Archangium violaceum: one gene and its partner. The protein of the gene in region 1 binds, or shares a complex with, the protein of each later gene. Links are inferred from orthologs where the notes say so. Each region holds a gene or a part of one and is shown in the gene's direction. Other genes may lie near its edges.

Region 1 (7,410 bases):
CGCCGACACGAAGATGCCGGAGATGGACGGCTTCGAGCTGTGCAAGACGCTCAAGTCCGACGAGCGCTACAAGCACATCCCCTTCGTCTTCCTCACCAACCAGAAGGCGGTCGAGGCGAAGGTGAAGGGCCTGGAGCTCGGTGGCGACGACTACCTGACCAAGCCCATCTACATCAAAGAGATCGTCACGCGCGTGACGATGATCCTCCAGAAGGCGGACAAGGAGAGGATCGAGCGGCGCGAGACGACCAAGGGCGGGTTCGCCGGCAACCTGGCCGACATGGGCGTGGTGGACCTGGTCCAGACGTTCGAGATCGGCCGCAAGACGGGCACCATCTCCATCAAGGGAGACCGGGTCGCCACCATCTACTTCAAGGAAGGCCGCGTCATCGACGCGGAGATGGGGCGGCTCAAGGGCGAGAACGCCTTCTACCGTCTGCTCAACGCCACCGAGGGTGAGTTCGAGGTCCAGTTCACCGCGCTGGACCGCCCCGAGCGCATCGAGGTCTCCACCCAGGGCCTGCTCATGGAGGGCATGCGCCGGCTGGACGAGTGGGGCCGCATGCTCGAGCAACTGCCCCCGCTGGAGACGGTGTTCGAGATCGACTACCACCAGCTCGCCGAGCGCCTCTCGGAGATTCCGGACGAGGTCAACGGGCTGCTGCGCCTCTTCGACGGCAAGCGCAACCTGAGCCGGGTGGTGGAGGACTCGGACTTCGACGACTTGGCCGCGCTGGGCATCATCAGCAAGCTGTACTTCGAGGGCCTCATCCGCGAGCTGGGCAGTGTCTCGCAGGAGCCCGTGCAGAGCGGCAAGCCCGGCATCGAGGAGTGGCTCCACAACGCGCCGGCGCCGAGCGCTCCCGCCGAGCCCGCGCCGGAGCCCGTGGCGCCCGTGGTCGTGCCGGAGCCGGTGCCCGTGGTGGCGCCGGTGGTGGCCGAGCCTCCGCGGCCCGTGCCTCCCGTGGTGGCCCCCGTGTCCGTGCCGGAGCCGCAGGTGCAGGCTCAGGCCGAGGTGCAGCCGCAGCCCGCCAACGTCGTCGTCTTCGAGGCCCGGCGGCGCGCGCAGAACAACCTCCCCGAGACGGAGGACATCATCGCTCCTCCGCGCACGGCCGAGGGCTCGGCGTTCCTCGTGGATCCCGCGCCGGCCCACCGTGCCAAGGAGTTGGAGCGGCGCAGCCTGCTGCTCGACTGGAACCGGGTGGACGTGGACGGCATCGGCTCGGCGGGAGGTTGGGGTCCGGGTTGGTCTCCGGCTCCCCGCGCACCGGCGAGTCCCAGCGCTCCCGTGCCCTCCAGCGCGTCCGCGGCCTCCAACGCGCTCGCGGCCTTCGACGAGCCCGCTTCCACGCCCGCTCCCGCGATTCCCGTGGCCCCCGCGGAGCCGTCGGCATCCGCGGCCTCGCCACGTGGCCCCATCTTCGGTGGGGCCGCCGTGGGCCCCAATCCGTTCCCGCCCGTGCCTCCTCCCGAGCCCGCGACTCCGGCCGAGGAGGTGACGTTGGTGTCGGGTCTGAAGCCCTCCACCCCGGTCCAGGAGGCGCCCGCGCCCGCGCCCGTCGCGGCCCAGCCGCCCGTGGTGGCGACGCCGGCCGAGAAGCCCCAGCAGTTCGCGCTCCCGCCCTACCCGGGCCATGGCGCGCCCACGGCCCCCGAGCTCGTCGCGTCCAAGCCCGCCGAGGAGCCCAAGCCCGAGCCCAAGCCGGCTGAGCCTCAGGTCGTCAGCAAGCCCGCGGAGGAGCCCAGGTCGCGCCCGGTGACGCAGCCCAAGGCCACGCCCGCGCAGCCCCAGAAGAAGGCTCCGGCGGTCGATGACGAGGACGTGCAGCTGCCGAAGCCGAAGCGCACCGGCCTCTTCGTCGGACTCGCGGTCGCGGCGATCGCCGTGGGGGCCGCGGTGGTGTTCAGTCAAGGAAGCGGCTCGGACCAGCCCCCGCCTCCGCCCCAGGAGACGAAGCCCGCTCCCACCGAGCAGGTGAAGGCGCCGGAGCCCGAGAACAAGGCGCCCGAGGCGAAGGCACCCGAGAACAAGCCGCCCGAGACGCCTCCCGCCCAGCCGGAGCAGCCGACCACCGCAACCGGGACGCCGGAGGCTCCCAAGCCCACCGAGCAGCCCGCCGTTGCCGCGACGGGCACTCCGCCCGCCGAGGATGACGAGAAGGACGACGAGCCGGAGCAGGTCGAGGCGCAGAAGCTGAGCCCCGAGGCCCAGTACGCCGAGCTGGCGCGCCGGGCCAAGAAGCTCATGTCGGCCAACCGCTACAAGACGGCGGCCATCACCTACCGCAAGGCGCTCGCCCTCAAGCCGGACTCGGCCGAGGCCAAGGCCGGTCTGGGCATCTCCCTGGTTCGTGGCGACACCACCAGCAGCGCGGGCTACCGCGACGCCTCCAAGCTGCTGGAAGAGGTGGTGAAGGCGCAGCCCAGGAATGCCCAGGCCTGGGTGCACCTGGGCATGGCCCGGCAGTTCACCAATCAGGAAAAGAAGGCGATCGACGCCTACAAGCAGTATCTCCTGCTGGAGCCCTCTGGGTCGTCCGCTTCCGAGGTTCGCGCCGCGCTCAAGCAGCTCGGCCAGTAGTCGGACGGCTGGGCTCCTGGTAGAGAGGCAGCCCTTGCTCGTACTCGGACTCGAAACCTCCTGTGATGAGACCGCCGCCGCCGTCGTGGAGGACGGTCGGCGCGCGCTCTCCGACGTCGTCTCCACCCAGGTGGACATCCACCGCCGCTGGGGTGGGGTGGTGCCGGAGCTCGCCAGCCGCAACCACGTCGTCCAGGTCATGCCCGTCCTGCACGAGGCCCTCACCCGGGCCGGCAAGACGCTCGATGACGTGGACCTCATCGCCGTCACCTCCGGGCCCGGCCTCATCGGCGCGCTCCTGGTGGGCGTGCAGGTAGCCAAGTCGCTGAGCCTCGCCACCGGCAAGCCCTTCGTCGGGGCCAACCACCTCGAGGGGCACCTGCTCGCCAGCCGCCTGCTGGAGGACGCCCCGGAGCCTCCGTTCCTCGGGCTCGTCGTCTCCGGCGGCCACACCAGCCTCTACGAGGTGCAGGACTACGGCCGCTACCGGCTGGTGGGCAGCACCCGGGACGACGCCGCCGGCGAGGCCTACGACAAGACGGCGCGCATCCTCGGTCTGCCGTACCCGGGCGGGCTGCCCATCGACCAGCTCGCGCAGAAGGGCAACCCCGAGGCCATCCGCTTCCCCCGCGCGCTGCCCGGCTCGGAGAATTTCGACTGGTCCTTCTCCGGATTGAAGACGGCGGTGCTGCAGCACGTGCGCAAGCACGGCGTGCCCCAGGGGCAGGAGCTGGCGGATCTGTGCGCCTCCTTCCAGGAGGCCGTGGCGGACGCGCTGTCGAAGAAGTTCGTCGCCGCCGCGCGCCGGCTGGGCTTGAAGCGCCTGGTGGTGTGCGGGGGCGTTGCGGCCAACTCGCGCCTGCGCTCGCTGAGCCTGGAGCGCGCCGAGGATCGCAACCTGAAGCTGTACCTCCCGCCGGTGCGGTTGTGCACGGACAATGGCGCGATGATCGCCGTGGCGGGTTACGAGGCCTGGCGTCGGGGCCTGCGCGGCGACTTCAGTCTGTCCGCGGACCCGGCCTGGCGCATGTGAAGGTGAAGGGAGCCGCGAGTGGATACGCCACGTGACATCCTCCAGCGCCATGGCCTGAGGGCCAAGCACAGCTGGGGGCAGAACTTCCTCGGAGATCCGCAGATATTGGAGGCCATCGCCGACGCGCTGGAGCTGCGCGAGGGCGAGCCGGTGGTGGAGCTGGGCCCGGGCCTGGGGCACCTCACGCGCTTCCTCGCGGCCACGGGGGCACGCGTCACCGCGGTGGAGAAGGACCGCGACATGGTGGCGGTGCTGGAGAAGGAGGCCATCCCCGGCGTGCGCGTGGTGTCCGGCAACGCGGCCACGGTGGACTTCGCCGAGGTGGCGGGTGTCCCCGAGCTGAAGGTGGCGGGCAACCTCCCGTACCACCTGACGAGCTCCATCCTCTTCCAGGTTCTGGAGCAGCGCGACCACGTGACGCGCGCCGTCTTCACCCTCCAGAAGGAAGTGGTGGATCGCCTCTCGGCCGAGCCGGGCGGGCGCGAGTACGGCCTGCTCACCGCCATCCTCGGCCTGTACTTCGAGTCCGAGCACCTCTTCGACATCGACGCCCGGCGCTTCCATCCGCCGCCCAAGGTGGACTCGGCGGTGCTGCGGCTGACGCGGCGGCCCGCGCCCCTGGCGCAGGTGGTGGACGGCGCGCGCTACATCCGTCTGGTGAAGGCGGGCTTCGCTCAGCGGCGCAAGACGCTCTTCAACTCGCTCAAGTCGGACAAGTCGCTGGGCACGACGGAGCAGGTGCAGAAGGCGCTGGAGACGGCGGGCATCGATCCGACCCGGCGCGCGGAGACGCTCTCTCCCGAGGAGTTCGCCGCCATCGAGCGCGCGCTGGGGCCGGTGGCGCGGTAGCGCCAATCTGGCGTCCCACGGATCCTGGTGCTAACGAGAGGGGCGTTGGAGAGGATGATGAGACCCCTGCCCCTGGAGGCCCTGGAACCGGTACTCCACCGTTTCGGAGTGGTGTACGCGGTGTTCGCCCGCCCCGATGGGGAGGTGCTGCTGCGTTGGGGTGACTCCAGCCCGATTCCCCTCCTCGACGAGAACGCCTTCGTCGGGGCCACCCGGGACATGGCCCGCGTCTACCGCTCGCTGGAGCGGATGCTGCTGCCGCAGATGGACGTGCAGGGGGAGTACCTCGGCATCCGCTCGAAGGTGGGCGACCAGGTGGTGTACGCGCTCTTCTTCGAGACGCGCCGCTTCGAGGCGGCCACTCCCGTGGAGCGGCTGCGCACCGAGTACGCCTTCTGCAAGTCGCTCGGCAACGCGGTGGACACCGCGCTGCAGTCCTGGGTGGCCGCGCGTTAGCGGCTCAGGACTCCTCGCCGCCGAGCACCTTCAGCAGTCCGCCCTGTTGGGACAGCCAGGCGCGGAAGTCCTCCTCGGACAGCCGCATGCGCGCGAGCACGCCACGGAGGATCTCCTCCGGGGTGCCGTCCTGCCGGCGCTTGAGCTCCAGGGCCGTCTTGAGGAGGGCCACGCCATAGAGCGGATCGGCTTCCACCACCCGCTCGGGGGCCTTCGTCGTTTCGGTGGACGCCGTGCGGCGTGGTTCCAGCTCGATGACCGTCTTCGCCCGCTGCCTTCGATTCATCTCCCTCGGTCCCCGCACGGTCCACCTGTCCCGCACCGCGCGTGAGTCCCTGGTAGTGGACGTCCACCGAGGCGTCAAGGGTGGTGATGGCCTCGCGAGCCGGATCATTGCCCGGTCGCCACTCCCGTGTTCTATTCCGCGCCCCGTTTCTCGCGAGGTGGAGGTCTCGAAGCGGATGGACAACCGCTACATCGTGGTCGAGGGGCCCATCGGCGTCGGCAAGACGAGCCTCTCCAACATCCTCGCCGAGCGCTTCGGGGCCCGGCGTATCTTCGAGATCGTCGAGGAGAATCCCTTCCTCGCCAACTTCTACGCGGACCGGCAGAAGTACGCCTTCCAGACGCAGCTCTTCTTCCTGCTCTCGCGCTTCCGGCAGCAGGAGGAGCTGGTCCAGCAGGATCTCTTCAACTCGGTGACGGTGAGCGACTACCTGTTCGCCAAGGACCGCATCTTCGCGTGCCTGACGCTGGACTCGCACGAGCTGAGCCTCTACGAGCGCGTCTTCGAGGCGCTCACCCCGCGCGTGACGAAGCCCGACCTCGTCATCTACCTGCAGGCCCGGCTGGACGTGCTGCTCTACCGCATCAAGAAGCGCGGCCGGGAGTTCGAGCGTCAGTTCGACGCCGGCTACCTGGAGGAGCTCGTCCACGCCTACAACGACTTCTTCTCCCATTACACGGAGACGCCGCTGCTGGTGGTGGACACCTCGGACATCGACTTCGTCCACAACGAGGGGGACCTCAAGGGGCTGCTGGGCGCCATTGACCGGGCGCGTCAGGGCACCCAGCACTACCTGCCCACGGGCAGCAAGCGGCCCTGAGTGGCGCCCGGATGCCCGCCAGCCTTCACGAGAAGTCCCCGCGGCGCTCCGGAGCGCGTTAGAGTGTCCTGGACGGCTGCTCCCGTCGATCCCCCATGGGGACTGCGAGGGGTGTCCGTCGATTCACCGCGGGACGTTGAACTCTCACTCTCAGAGGAGGTGAACCGTGAAGGACAAGGTCACCATCCATACGCTGAAGCGCCTGAAGCAGAGCGGCCAGAAGATCTGCATGGTCACCGCCTACGATGCCACCTTCGCCCGGGTCTTCGATGACGCCGGAGCCGACGTACTGCTCGTGGGTGACTCCCTGGGCATGGTCGTCCAGGGGCATGACTCGACCCTCCCGGTCACGATGGACCAGATGGTGTACCACTCGGCTGCGGTGGTCCGCGGAACGAAGCGGGCGCTCGTGGTGGGTGACATGCCCTTCATGAGCTACCAGGTGTCGGTGGAGGACGCGGTGCGCAACGCCGGCCGCCTGGTCGCGGAGGGCAAGGTCGGAGCGGTGAAGCTGGAGGGAGGCGCCGAGTTCGCCGGGGTCGTCTCCGCCATCGTCCGCGCCAGCATCCCCGTCATGGGCCACCTGGGCCTCACGCCGCAGTCGGTGCACAAGATGGGCGGCTACGTGGTGCAGGGACGTGACGAGGACGCCGCGCGCCAGATTCTCGAGGACGCCATCGCGCTGGAGCGCGCCGGCTGCTTCTCGCTGGTGCTCGAGGGCGTGCCGCTGGAGCTGGCTCGCACCATCTCGCAGCGCCTCACCATCCCCACCATCGGCATCGGCGCGGGCAAGTACTGCGACGGGCAGGTGCTCGTCTGTTACGACCTGCTGGGGATGAACCCGGACTTCAAGCCCAAGTTCGTCAAGCGCTACGCCAACCTCCACGGCTCCATGACCGAGGCCGTTGGCACCTACTTCTCAGAGGTCCGCGCGGGCACCTTCCCGGACGAGGAGCACTCCTTCAAGTCCAAGCCCATCCGCCTCGTCGCCTCCCACCCCGAGGGCGAGCCCACCACCGCCGAGGGCACGGAGAAGATGGGCCCGGTGTACGGAGCTCCGGTCTAGCCCATGCAGCCACTCGTCCTGCGCACCGTTGCCGAGACCGCCGCCTGGGCGGAGTCCATCCGCCGCTCGGGTCGCCGGCTGGCCCTGGTCCCCACCATGGGATTCCTCCATGAGGGGCACCTCTCGCTGATGCGGGAGGGGCTGCGGCGCGCGGACGTCGTGGCGTCCTCCATCTTCGTCAACCCCACCCAGTTCGGTCCCACCGAGGACCTGTCGCGCTACCCGCGGGACATGGAGGGGGATTTGTCCAAGTGCGGCAGCGCGGGGGTGGAGGCCGTCTTCGCCCCCCTGCCCGCCGAGGTGTATCCCCCGGGGT
Region 2 (5,416 bases), 2.2 Mb from region 1 along the record:
GCTGATGGAGAACGCCGGCCGGTTCCTCGCGGACGCGGCGCGCGAGCTGGGCGCCCCGGAGGGGCGGTACGTGGTGGTGTGCGGGCCGGGCAACAACGGCGGGGACGGGCTGGTGGCGGCGCGCTTCCTCCACGCCGCCGGGCTCCCCGTGACGCTGGTGCTGGTGGGCGACAGGGCGAAGCTGACGCCCGAGTCGAAGCGCAACCTGCACGCGCTCGGGCCCTCGGGGATTCAGCCCCAGCCGCTCGGGGCGGTGGCGGAGCCTCGGGGCGGGGACGTGGTGGTGGACGCGCTCTTCGGCACGGGGCTCACGCGGGCTCCGGCCGGGGAGTTCGCCGAGGCCATCCAGCACATGCTCCGCTGGCGCGCGGCGGGCGCGAAGGTGGTGGCCGCAGACATCCCCTCGGGGCTGCACACGGACACCGGCGAGCCCTTCTCTCCCTGCGTGGAGGCGGACGTCACCGTCACCTTCGGCTTCCTCAAGCAGGGGCAGGTGCTGGAGCCCGGCGCCACCCTGTGCGGCGAGCTGCGGTGCGTGGACATCGGCATTCCTCCCGAGGCCGCCGAGCCCCACCCGGGCGTGGAGCTGTTCCTCGTCGAGGAGTCGGATGCGCGAGGGGCCATCGCTCCGCGCCGCTCGGACACGCACAAGGGCACCTACGGGCACGTGCTGGTGGTGGCCGGCAGCCACGGCAAGTCCGGCGCGGCGGCCATGTCCGCCCTGGGAGCGCTGCGCGCGGGCGCGGGGCTCGTCACCGTGGCCACCCGCTCCGAGGTGGTGGAGTCGGTGCTGGGCCATGCGCCCGAGGTGATGGGGTGGCCGTTGGAGAACCGGGGGCCGCTCGGCATGGCGGACCTGGAGCCCCTGCTGGAGGCGGCGGAGAAGAAGGACGTGCTCGTCGTGGGGCCCGGCATCCCCCGGGGCCCGGAGACGACGAAGCTCCTGGGCGAGCTGCTCTCGCGCGTGGATGCGCCCGCGGTGCTGGACGCGGACGCGCTCAACGCCGTGGCCACGGACCTGGACGTGCTGCGCCGGGCGAAGGGGCCGCTGGTGCTCACCCCGCACCCGGGCGAGATGTCCCGGCTCACGGGCGTGCCCACGAAGGATCTCCAGAAGGCCCGCGTGGAGGTGGCGCGGGACTTCGCGCGCACGCACGGGGTGACGCTGGTGCTCAAGGGCGCTCGGACGCTCATCGCTCACGCGGATGGCTCCGTGTACGTCAACCCCACCGGCAACCCGGGCATGGCCACCGGAGGCATGGGGGACGTGCTGAGCGGCGTGCTGGGCGCGCTGCTGGGACAGGGCCTGAAGCTCCCCGAGGCCGCCTGGACTGCGGTCTACGCGCACGGGCTGTCGGCGGACCTGATGGTGGCCCGGCGCGGCAGGCTGGGGTTGATCGCCACGGACGTGGCCAAGGGGATGTGCAACGTGTGGACGAGGTGGAACCGATGAGCGCGCCCTCGCTGGGCCGCACGGTGCTGTCGGGCTCGCCCGAGGAGACGCACCGGCTGGGAGTCCGGCTCGGGGAGCTGCTCCAGCCGGGGGACTTCGTGGGCCTGGTGGGCGACCTGGGCGCGGGCAAGACGCACCTGGTGCGCGGCGTGGCCGAGGGCGCGGGCGTGTCGCGCTCGGAGGTGGCCAGCCCCACCTTCGCCATCGTCTACCCCTACCGGGGCCGGGTGCCGCTCTACCACGCGGACCTCTACCGGCTGGCCGACTACGACGAGCTGTACGCCACGGGCTTCCTGGACCTGGTGGGCGGGGACGGCGCGGTGCTGGTGGAGTGGCTGGACAGGGTTCCGGAGGCCGCGCCCCGCGAGTACCTGCGCATCACCCTCCGGGACACCGGCGAGGAGTCGCGCGAGCTGGTGGCCGAGGCCTGGGGCTCGCGGCCCGCGGCGCTGCTGAAGGCGTGGCTGGGGTAGGGGACTTCAGCTGGTCGTCGTCGCCCTGGCGGACTTCGGGCCTGGTTCCGGAGTCCGCCTGCGGGTCTGGCGGGGGCGCCAGAGAGCATTCCAGCGGACAGTGGGAGGCCGCCATCCTGGGCAGAGCCTCCCGGTCCCTGGGTATCTTCCGCCCCATGCCCCTCTCCCACGCAGCGAAGTGGCTCCTGGTGGTTGTCCCGCTGGCCGGCGCGGTGCTGGCCGGGTGTGGCGCCATCGAGCCTCCCCCTCAGCAGCATCCCCATGCCACCGTCACCTTCGAGGTGACCGTCCCTGCCGACACTCCGGCCGACGCGGTCGTCCTCGTGGTGGGCTCGGACCCCTCACTCGGGACGGACACGGCTCAGGGCTTCCAACTCCGCCGTCAGCGTGAGCGGCTCTATTCGGGCTCGGTGCGCCTCGCGGTGGGCTCGGAGGTGTCCTTCGAGCTCTGGGTGGGTGACGCGTGGCGCCCCGAGCTCGCCATGGACGGCTCGCCCATGTCCCGCCACACCTTCCGGGTGGAGGGGGACATGACGGTGCCCGCCACCGTGGCTCGCTGGGGCGCTCCGAGCAGCGGTCCCCCGCCGAGGGAATGAGGGCGAGGACCCCTGGTCCGAGCCCACATCTCCCCATACGTCAGCTTCGATGTTGGAGATTTCAAATGAGCAACGGCCCCGATTCCAGACGCCCCCGGCCCTGGCGTGTGCTCATCGTCGATGACGATGCCGCCAGTCGGAGGACGGCATCGGCGCTGCTGTCACCCGCCGGTTACGAGGTGGTCTTCGCCATCAACGGCGAAGAGGCGCTGGCCGTCGTGGGCGAGGCTCACCCCGACCTGGTGCTGCTGGACGTGATGATGCCGGGTCTGGACGGCATCGAGGTCTGCCGCCGCCTGCGCGAGCGCTCGGGGAAGGACTACGTCCCCATCATCCTCCTCACGGCGTTGGATGGGAGGCGAGAGGTCGTCCTCGGGCTCGAGGCCGGCGCCGATGACTTCCTCACCAAGCCGGTGCATGGGGCGGAGCTGCGTGCCCGCGTGGCCAACCTCCTCAAGGTGCGCGCCTACCACCAGCTCCTCACCACGCAGCGCGACAGCGCCCTGGCCACCGTGGACGAGCTGCGCCAGCAGATCCTCCAGGCCGATCGCCTGGCGACGCTCGGCACCTTCGCCGCCGGCGTCAGTCACGAGCTCAACAACATCGCCCAGGTCCTCAATAGCGCCGTGGACGAGCTGCCTCCCCAGCCGCCCGCTCCCGAGGACGCGGACGCCCGGGACACGCGCGAGGTGCTCGCGATGGCGACCCGTCACGTCACCGAGCTGGCCCGGACCATCCTCCGCATGGCCCGCCCCCAGGAGGAGGCCACGCCCCTGGCGGACCTGGGGCGGACGCTCGGTGAGGTGCGCGACATGCTGCGCCTCACGGGCCGCGCCCGGCACGTGCGCCTGTCGCTCGAGCTGCCCGAGACCCCCTGTGTCATCCAGGCCAGCCCGGTGCATGCGCAGCAGGTGTTCCTCAACCTCCTCGCCAACGCCGCGGATGCCCTGTCCGGGACGGCCCAACCGGAGATCCAGGTCGGCGTGCGCCACGTTCCCGGAGGGCATATCGAGGCGTGGGTCCAGGACAATGGCCCCGGCATGAGCGAGGAGGTGCTCGCCCGCGTCTTCGAGCCCTTCTTCACCACCAAGCCCGCCGGTCAGGGCACGGGGCTGGGTTTGCCCGTCGTCAAACAGCTCGTAGAGTCGTGGGGTGGACATCTCCACCTCCACAGCCGGCCGGGGCATGGCACCCGCGTCGTCGTGGAAGCCCGGGCGGCCCCCTCGCTCGCCACTTCCTCCTCTTCCGTTTCGAGTCTCCCTCCGTGAATCCGCCTCCCGCCTCCCCCTCGTCACCGGCCTTGATGCTCGTCACCAATGAGGCCGGACGCGTCCTCTCCAGTTGTGGCAGGCAGGAGGGATTGTCCGGCACGGCCTTGGAGGGGCGCACGCTGGCGGAGCTCTTCGGAGAAGAACCCTCGCGCCAGTTGCTGGCGGGGAGACCCGACTCCCTCGGCCTCTCGCGAGGGGGGCCCACTCCCGAGGAGGGCGGCGAGCCCTCCGTGTGGCATCTGCGGAGCCAGCCGCTCGTGGGGGGTGGCGTGCTCGTCTCCGTGAGCATACCGGAAGCGCTGGCCAGCGAAGTGCCGGCCGCCTGGGAGCGCCGCATCAGCCGCAGGCTGCTCAGCTCGAACGAGGATCTCCTCGGCCAGCAGCGCGCCTTCATGCTGTCCATCCTCGACGCGGACCCCAGCCTCGTCTACGTGACGGACCGCCAGGGCCGCTTCGTCTTCGCCAACAAGGCGCTGGCGGATGCGTACGCCACCACGCCAGACGAAATCGTCCTCCACCGTCCCGCGGAGATGCACTCCAACCAGGAGGAGCTCGAGGTCTTCGCGGACGTGGACCAGCGCGTGTTCACCACCGGGGCCGAGGCCCGGCAGCTCGAGCGCTTCACCAAGCCGGATGGCACCGTCGGCTGGTACGACACGCTCAAGCGGCCCCTCCTGGCTCCCAGTGGGGAGCTGTTCGTGCTCGGCATCACGGTGGAGATCACCGAGCGGGTGCGCGTGGAGCAGCAGTTGCACGACGCCAAACAGCGCCTGGAACTGGCGGTGGGGGCGGGGAGCCTCGGCCTGTGGGACTGGACCGTCGGTGAGGACCACGTCTACTACTCGCCCACCTGGAAGGCACAGCTCGGCTACGAGGAACACGAGCTGCCCGACACCTTCGCCACCTGGAAGGACAACATCCACCCGGAGGACGTGGAGAACGCGCTCCAGACGTTCCAGCAGCACGTGACGGATGCGTCACGCGGCGACCGCTTCATGAGCGAGTTCCGCATGCGGACCAAGGACGGCTCCTGGCGGTGGATCGCCGGTTACGGCCTGGTGGTGCGCAACGAGAAGGGCCTGGGGGTGCGCATCACGGGCTACCACCTGGACATCTCCGAGCGCAGACAGCGCGAGCAGGAGGCGGAGCTGCGGCGGGACAACGCGCGGCTGGCGCACCTGGCGCGGATGAAGGACGAGTTCCTCGCCAACATGAGCCACGAGCTGCGCACCCCGCTCAACGCGGTGCTGGGCCAGGCCGAGGCCATGGCCGAGGGCATCTTCGGGCCGGTGACGGAGCAGCAGCGCGGCTCGCTGCAGACGATCGAGGAGAGTGGCCGCCACCTGCTGTCGCTCATCAACGACGTGCTCGACATCGCCAAGAGCAACGCGGGGCACCTGGAGCTGGACTTCGAGGAGGTGCCCGTGGAGGAGGTGAGCCAGGAGAGCCTGCGGCTGGTGCGCGAGCAGGCGCGGCGCAAGAAGATCTCCGTGGCGTACTCCAGCGACGGCGAGGTGCAGTATCTGCGCGCGGACCGGCGGCGGCTGAGGCAGATCCTCATCAACCTGCTGAGCAACGCGATGAAGTTCACCCGGGAAGGAGGGCGCATCGGGCTGGAGGTGG

The links. Proteins that work in one complex are often made in the same cells at the same time.
Region 2: the proteins of tsaD (region 1) and tsaE are in contact, whole or in part, in a crystal structure (PDB 6N9A), measured with the Thermotoga maritima proteins. The link is inferred for Archangium violaceum from one-to-one orthologs. Residues at the interface, in WP_004082750.1 of Thermotoga maritima: Cys10, Asp11, Arg49, His50, Leu82, Gly84, Gly135, Gly136, Glu154, Thr155, Leu156, Asp157, Asp158, Ser159, Glu162, Asp165, Lys166, Arg169, Leu170, Tyr175, Lys213, Thr214, Leu217, Tyr218, Gln221, Arg222, Asn324; in WP_004082108.1 of Thermotoga maritima: Leu37, Gly38, Lys46, Lys57, Val59, Lys60, Ser61, Thr63, Phe64, Thr65, Leu66, Met67, Val69, Pro71, Tyr82, Arg83, Leu84, Asp86, Asp88, Phe89, Asp93, Ile128, Asp130, Glu131, Arg134.

The regions. Positions count from the first base shown.
Region 1 is NZ_CP069396.1:3,267,007-3,274,416, forward strand. Bases 1,689-4,617 are described here. They hold tsaD (tRNA (adenosine(37)-N6)-threonylcarbamoyltransferase complex transferase subunit TsaD), read left to right. Parts: upstream 1,689-2,618; coding sequence 2,619-3,617; downstream 3,618-4,617. Other genes in these bases: JRI60_RS13605 (response regulator), read left to right, coding at 1,689-2,584; rsmA (16S rRNA (adenine(1518)-N(6)/adenine(1519)-N(6))-dimethyltransferase RsmA), read left to right, coding at 3,636-4,466; JRI60_RS13620 (hypothetical protein), read left to right, coding at 4,524-4,617. In the rest of the region: more of JRI60_RS13605, read left to right, coding at 1-1,688; more of JRI60_RS13620, read left to right, coding at 4,618-4,922; JRI60_RS13625 (hypothetical protein), read right to left, coding at 4,927-5,208; JRI60_RS13630 (deoxynucleoside kinase), read left to right, coding at 5,384-6,028; panB (3-methyl-2-oxobutanoate hydroxymethyltransferase), read left to right, coding at 6,195-7,094; panC (pantoate--beta-alanine ligase), read left to right, coding at 7,098-7,410.
Region 2 is NZ_CP069396.1:5,422,813-5,428,228, forward strand. The notes cover bases 189-3,187. They hold tsaE (tRNA (adenosine(37)-N6)-threonylcarbamoyltransferase complex ATPase subunit type 1 TsaE), read left to right. Parts: upstream 189-1,449; coding sequence 1,450-1,926; downstream 1,927-3,187. Other genes in these bases: JRI60_RS22195 (NAD(P)H-hydrate dehydratase), read left to right, coding at 189-1,453; JRI60_RS22205 (hypothetical protein), read left to right, coding at 2,082-2,522; JRI60_RS22210 (sensor histidine kinase), read left to right, coding at 2,588-3,187. Outside these bases: more of JRI60_RS22195, read left to right, coding at 1-188; more of JRI60_RS22210, read left to right, coding at 3,188-3,790; JRI60_RS22215 (hybrid sensor histidine kinase/response regulator), read left to right, coding at 3,787-5,416. UniProt on the Escherichia coli protein: Required for the formation of a threonylcarbamoyl group on adenosine at position 37 (t(6)A37) in tRNAs that read codons beginning with adenine.